DNA from 2 places in the Pseudomonas sp. 910_21 genome. Region 1 is predicted to be linked to the other one. Evidence: predicted binding sites of a transcription regulator. Region 1 holds the regulator's gene; the other holds the start of a gene.
What was found. Region 1 encodes sigma-54, which starts transcription at its own class of promoters, with help from an activator protein. Its sites were predicted from a motif close to ANTGGCATNNANNTTGCTNT; they were not measured.
Positions count from the first base shown of each region.

Region 2: the regulator sigma-54 is predicted to act here: its motif matches at 1,897-1,916, upstream of FW796_RS00495 (flagellar basal body rod protein FlgF).

Region 1 is NZ_VXCY01000001.1:884,300-887,656, reverse strand. Features, by position in the region: gene rapZ (RNase adapter RapZ) at 1-296, opposite strand, end outside; gene ptsN (PTS IIA-like nitrogen regulatory protein PtsN) at 299-763, opposite strand; gene hpf (ribosome hibernation-promoting factor, HPF/YfiA family) at 776-1,081, opposite strand; gene FW796_RS04100 (RNA polymerase factor sigma-54) at 1,207-2,700, opposite strand; gene lptB (LPS export ABC transporter ATP-binding protein) at 2,883-3,357, opposite strand, start outside.
Region 2 is NZ_VXCY01000001.1:102,125-105,481, forward strand. Features, by position in the region: gene flgH (flagellar basal body L-ring protein FlgH) at 1-220, opposite strand, end outside; gene flgG (flagellar basal-body rod protein FlgG) at 282-1,067, opposite strand; gene FW796_RS00495 (flagellar basal body rod protein FlgF) at 1,113-1,853, opposite strand; gene FW796_RS00500 (hypothetical protein) at 2,187-3,053, shown strand; gene FW796_RS00505 (TylF/MycF/NovP-related O-methyltransferase) at 3,050-3,357, shown strand, end outside.

The DNA of each region.
Region 1 (3,357 bases):
TTGAGCAGGGTTTCCTCGTCGGCGTCCAGATAGAGCACGTCGCACTGGATATGCCGGCTGCGTACTTCTTCCAGCAACTCGGGGAAGCGCGACAGATGGCTGGGCAGGTTTCGGGCGTCGATGGAAACCGCCACCAGAGGTTGTGCCAGTTCCGTGTGAATCAACGCGCGCTCGGCCAGCTCGGGCAGCAAGCCGGCGGGAAGGTTGTCGATGCAGTAGTAGCCGTGGTCCTCAAGAACATCGAGGGCGGTGCTTTTACCTGAGCCGGAGCGGCCGCTGACAATGATCAAGCGCATGATTACTGACCGTTTTGCTCGTCCAGGACAACCTGATACAAGGCTTCATTGCTGGTGGCACTGCGCAGTCGGTCACGGACTTCCTTGCGATCGAGCATGCTGGCGATCTGCCGGAGCAGTTCCAGGTGTGCGTCGGTAGCGGCTTCCGGAACCAGGAGGACGAACAGCAGATCCACAGGGGCACCGTCGATGGCGTCGAAGTCGATTGGAGCGTCCAGGTGCATCAGCGCACTGATAGGCGACTCGCAGCCTTTGAGGCGGCAGTGGGGAATGGCGATGCCGTTGCCAAAACCGGTGGAACCGAGTTTTTCACGGGCGATCAGGCTCTCGAAGACATCCTGCATCTCCAGATCAGGCACTTCGCGGCTGATCAGGTTGGCAATTTGTTCGAGGGCGCGTTTTTTACTGCCGCCCGGCACGTTCACCAAGGAACGGCCGGGGGTCAGGATGCTTTCAAGTCGGATCATGGGAGGGGAGTGTTAGCGACCCGTGCCTTGGAGAAGGTGGAGTTGCTTTTCCTTATGCTTTTTCAGTTGGCGGTCAAGCTTGTCCGTGAGCAGGTCAATTGCGGCATACATATCGTCATGTTCTGCATTGGCGACGACCTCCCCACCGTGGATGTGCAGGGTGGCTTCGATTTTCTGCTTCAGCTTCTCTACAGCCATGGTGACCTGCACATTGGTAATCTTGTCGAAGTGCCGCTCCAGCCGGTCGAGTTTCTCGCCGATGTAAGCGCGCAGAGGTTCAGTCACTTCGAGTTGGTGTCCACTGATGTTGACTTGCATACAGCTTCTCCTTCGTTGCCAGTGCATAACGCGGCAGGCTGGGTTGCCTGCCACCTAGACCGCGTTTGAAACCGACTTTCGACCTGTTTCAAACACACTCTGAAACGCTGTGGCCAGCCCGGCGGCTACATCAACCGCTTCCGTTCGCTGGAAGGCGCGATCCCAAGGGATTCGCGGTACTTGGCGACGGTACGACGGGCTACCTGAATGCCTTGTGCCTCCAGTAAACCAGCGATCTTGCTGTCACTCAACGGCTTTTTCTGATTTTCCGCAGCCACCAGTTTTTTGATGATCGCGCGGATCGCCGTGGACGAGCATTCGCCGCCTTCGGAGGTGCTGACGTGGCTGGAGAAAAAGTATTTCAGTTCATATATGCCCCGGGGGGTATGCATGAATTTTTGCGTGGTCACACGGGAAATGGTCGATTCGTGCATGCCCACAGCTTCGGCGATGTCGTGCAGAACCAGAGGTTTCATGGCTTCATCGCCGTACTCCAGGAAGCCCCGTTGGTGCTCGACGATCTGAGTGGCGACTTTCATCAGGGTTTCGTTGCGGCTCTGCAGGCTCTTGATGAACCAGCGAGCTTCCTGCAACTGATTGCGCATGAAGGTGTTGTCGGCACTGGTGTCGGCGCGGCGAACAAAGCCGGCGTACTGTGCGTTGACCCGCAGGCGTGGCACGGACTCCTGATTCAATTCCACCAGCCAGCGCTCGTTGTCCTTGCGCACGATGACGTCCGGGACCACGTATTCGGCTTCGCTGGATTCGATCTGTGAGCCCGGGCGCGGGTTGAGGCTCTGCACCAGTTCGATGACCTGACGCAGTTCGTCTTCCTTGAGCTTCATGCGGCGCATCAGCTGGCTGTAGTCGCGACTGCCCAGGAGGTCGATGTAGTCACTGACCAGGCGCTGGGCTTCGCTCAGCCAGGGAGTTTTCGCTGGCAGTTGGCGCAGTTGCAGCAGGAGGCATTCGCCCAGGTTGCGGGCGCCGATGCCGGCCGGCTCGAATTGCTGGATGCGGTGCAGGACGGCTTCGATCTCGTCCAGTTCGATGTCCAATTCCGGATCGAAGGCCTCGAGAATTTCTTCAAGGGTCTCGTCCAGGTAGCCCTGATTGTTGATGCAATCGATCAGGGTCACGGCGATCAGGCGGTCGGTATCCGACATCGGCGCCAGGTTCAGTTGCCAGAGCAGGTGGCTTTGCAGGCTCTCGCCGGCCGATGTGCGAGTGGTGAAGTCCCACTCATCGTCATCGCTGCTGGGCAGGCTGCTGGCGCTGGTCTGGTAGACGTCTTCCCAGGCGGTGTCCACCGGCAGTTCGTTGGGGATGCGTTCGTTCCATTCGCCTTCCTCGAGGTTATCCACCGTGGGGGCGGTTTCCTGGTAGGAGGGTTCCTGGATCTCGGTGTTGGGTTTGGACTCTGTGTTGTCGGCCAAGGGGTCGCTGTTGTCGAAGTCTTCGCCATCTTCCTGGCGTTCGAGCATCGGGTTGGACTCCAGGGCTTCCTGGATTTCCTGTTGCAGGTCCAGGGTCGACAATTGGAGCAGGCGGATGGCCTGTTGCAGCTGCGGTGTCATCGTCAGCTGCTGGCCCATTCTCAGGACTAGCGATGGTTTCATGGCAGGGGCTTAACACCTTATTTGCCGGCGCACATGCGCCATCCACTACAGGGCGCCGGAGCGCCAAACATAAGCAAATTATATGCCTGAAACTGAAGTGTTTGCCTAGAGCGCTGTAACAATAAAATTTGTAGGGATTTATTGTTCCTGGCGCTCTGGCATCTAGCCCGACACCTCAGCCTTTACAGGCGGAACTCATGGCCCAGGTAGACTTCCTTGACCAGTTCGTTGGCCAGGATGGTCTCGGAGTCGCCTTCGGCGATCAGTTGCCCGTCATTGACGATATAGGCGGTTTCACAGATGTCCAGGGTTTCGCGGACGTTGTGGTCGGTGATCAGCACCCCAATGCCCTTGGCCTTCAGGTGGTGGATGATCTGCTTGATATCGCCGACCGAGATCGGGTCCACGCCGGCAAAGGGTTCGTCCAGCAGGATGAACTTGGGGGCAGTGGCCAGGGCGCGGGCGATTTCCACGCGGCGGCGTTCACCACCGGACAGGCTCATGCCAAGGTTGTCGCGGATGTGATTGATGTGGAATTCCTGCAGCAGGCTTTCCAGTTCCTGGCGACGGCCGGCCTTGTCGAGTTCCTTGCGGGTCTCGAGGATGGCCATGATGTTGTCGGCCACCGACAGCTTGCGGAAGATCGAAGCTTCCTGG
Region 2 (3,357 bases), 780 kb from region 1:
TGATGGTGATGATGTCACCGACCCGGAACGCCTTGCGGTCGCTGTAGAGGTTCTGCTCGAAGCCGGCCTGATAGATCGAACCGTTGTTGGACGCGGAAGGCAGCGGCGTGCGCGGCAACACCGGTGCGTAGTAAGGGTCATTGGGCTTGGGCGGCGGGGCAACACAGCCCGCGAGCACGGCACTCCCACTCAGCGCTAGAACACAAATAAACCGATTCATGACCCTTCCTCACGATGTTGCCGGTGCGCCACTTCAGACCCGTGGCGACCTCAAGACTTGATTACAGCTTCTGCGTTATGAACGAGAGCATCTGGTCCGCGGTGGAGATCACCTTGGAGTTCATCTCGTAGGCACGCTGGGTGGTGATCATGTTGACCATCTCCTCAACGGTGCTGACGTTGGACGCTTCCAGGGTGTTCTGCAGTGTGGTGCCGAAGCCGTTGAGGCCCGGGGTACCGATTTGCGGCGCGCCGCTGGCGGCGGTTTCCAGGAACAGGTTGTTGCCCTGGGACTGCAGGCCCGCCGGGTTGATGAAGTCGGCGGTTTGCAGGTTGCCGATCACCTGGGAAGCCGGGTTGCCGGCGATGGTGATGGATACGGTGCCGTCCTGACCCACGGTGAAGGTCTGCGCGTCGTTGGGCACGACCACCGCAGGCTCCAGGGCGAAACCGCTGGCGGTGACGATCTGGCCGTCGGAGTTGAGGTGGAAAGTACCGTCACGGGTATAGGCCGTGGTGCCATCGGGCTGCAGGATCTGGAAGAAGCCACGGCCATTGATGGCCAGGTCCAGAGGCTGTTCGGTGGTCTGCAGGCTGCCGGCAGTGAAGTTCTTCTGCGTACCGACGATGCGCACACCGGTACCGACCTGCAGGCCGGTTGGCAGTTCGCTGTCCTGAGTCGACTGAGCACCGGGCTGACGCTTGATCTGGTACAGCAGGTCCTGGAACTCGGCGCGATCACGTTTGAAACCCGTGGTCGAGACGTTCGCCAGGTTGTTGGAAATAACACTCAGGTTGGTGTCCTGGGCGGACAGACCGGTTTTGGCAACCCATAGAGCCGGAAGCATTCGATTCTCCTCTCGCGCCTGTTTTACGGCGCTAGATACTGGTAATTAGCTGATCTGCAAGACCCGAGCCATGGCCTGGTCGTCTTCTTTGGCGCTGTTCATCATCTTGACGTGCAATTCGAACTGGCGGGACAAGGCCAGCACCGCGGTCATTTCTTCCACGGCATTGACGTTGCTCGACTCCAGGAAGCCCGACACCAGCTGCACATTGGCATCGGCAGGCGCCGGCTGGCCGTCCTTGGTCTTGATCGACCCGTCCAGCCCCTTGGTCAGGTTCTTGATATCCGGATTGACCAGCTTGATGCGATCGACCTCAGCCATGACCCGCGGACCTTCACCCATGGCACGAATGCTGATGGTGCCGTCCTGGCCGACTTCGATCTTCTGCTCGGGCGGCACGGCGATAGGACCGCCATTGCCCATGACTGGCATGCCGTTGCCGGCACGCAGCACGCCCAGTGCATCGACATTCAAGCTGCCGGTGCGCACATAGCTTTCGCTGCCATCCGGGCTCTGTACGGCGATCCAGCCTTTGCCGCTGACGGCCACGTCCAGGTCACGACCGGTCTCCACCATGGAGCCGGGAGTAAAATCCGTTGCTGGCCGTTCGCCCATGGCAAAGGCCCGCGCCGGAAAACTGTCACCAAACACCGGCATCGCGCGCGCCTGCTCCAGGTCGCGCTGAAAACCGTTGGTGGAGATGTTCGCCAGATTGTTGGCATGAGCCTTTTGCGCCAGAGCATTCTGGCTGGCGCCGGTCATTGCCACATAAAGGTACTTGTCCACAATCGTTCCTCATCTGCCGGACGTTTGCCGCCCCACACTGTACTGAGCATGGCGTAAGCAATTTCTACACCAACTTTCACTGACAGCAACGCTCCCCATGCGGGCCGGGGCTTTGCCGCGAGCAACGGGATTTTCAGGGCGGAACGAGAGACGAAAAAACGGCGGACTTATGCCGCTAACGGCAAGCATCGGTCGCATGACGCGGATCAGACCCGCCCTCCGGGCCGGAGACTTTGTGAACAGATCTTGCAAGGCACAGTGACTGGCTATCGCGACTTCAGTTTGCGGGGGGGTGGCCGACACCTAAGCCAGTGACTGCCAAGGAGAACCACTTTGAACCTGTACCTCAATCAGCTGCGCAAGACAGCTGACTTCAAGGACGCCATCTATTCCGGGGATATCTTCCTGGACACCGACCTGGCCACCGCAAAAGACCTCTGCGGGTTCGCCAAGGAAAGCATCACCGCGGCGTTTGATGGTGAAACCAACCACCAGGCTTTGCACACGATGATGCCGGTGGAAGAGTTCGTCAGCCGGGTTACCCGACTCAAGGGCCAGTTCACCAACAGCCAGCGCGTCAAGGATCTGATCCTTGGCTTCATTCACGAGATCGGCATCGATCCTCGGGACTACATTTTCGACGTACCGCGCCTGCGGGTCGTGCCCAACTACGACTACCTGCACGCCGGCGTCAGCTACGCCTACAAACCCCATCGCGACAGCTGGTACGGCAGCGTGGACTGCCAGATCAACACCTGGATGCCGGTCTACACCATCACCCCGGACCAGACCATGATGATCAACCCCAGCTACTTCGAGAAGCCGGTGGCCAACACCTCGAAAGACTGGAGCCTGAAGGACTGGATCAGCAACCAGCGGCACAAGGCCAAGGACAACCTGACCGAAGAAGTGCGGGTCCACCCGGTGCCCGTGGAGGCGATCGACGACAGCTCCGAGCTGCGCATCGCCGGCAACTCAGGTGAGATGCTGGTGTTCTCCGGCTCGCACCTGCACGGCACCGTCCCCAACCGCACTGACCGCACCCGCTTCAGCGTGGACTTCCGCCTGATGCACCTCGAAGACCTGAAACACAACCGCGGAGCCCCCAACGTCGACAGCGCCTGCCCTGACGTCGGCTCCGGCTTCAAAGACTACTTCCACGCCCACGACTTCTCGAATTTCCAAGGATTCAAGCCATGACCAAACGTCGCCTTACCCCCGCCGAAGCCGAATACAACGAAACCCGCGCCGGCGTACTCAAGCGGGTCGACGCCGAGTACGTTGCCGACGCGCCCTTCGTCTTCGCCAACCGCATCAACGTCACCGCCGCGCTGTCGCGCATGGAGCTGTTCAAGAAGGTCATGGATGTACCAGGGGCGATCATCGAGTGCGGCGTGTACAAGGGCAACTCGCTGATGCTCTACATGCACCTGTCGATGATCCTCGAGCCCTATGCCATCAACCGCTCCATCGTCGGCTTCGACACCTTCGAAGGCTTCACCAG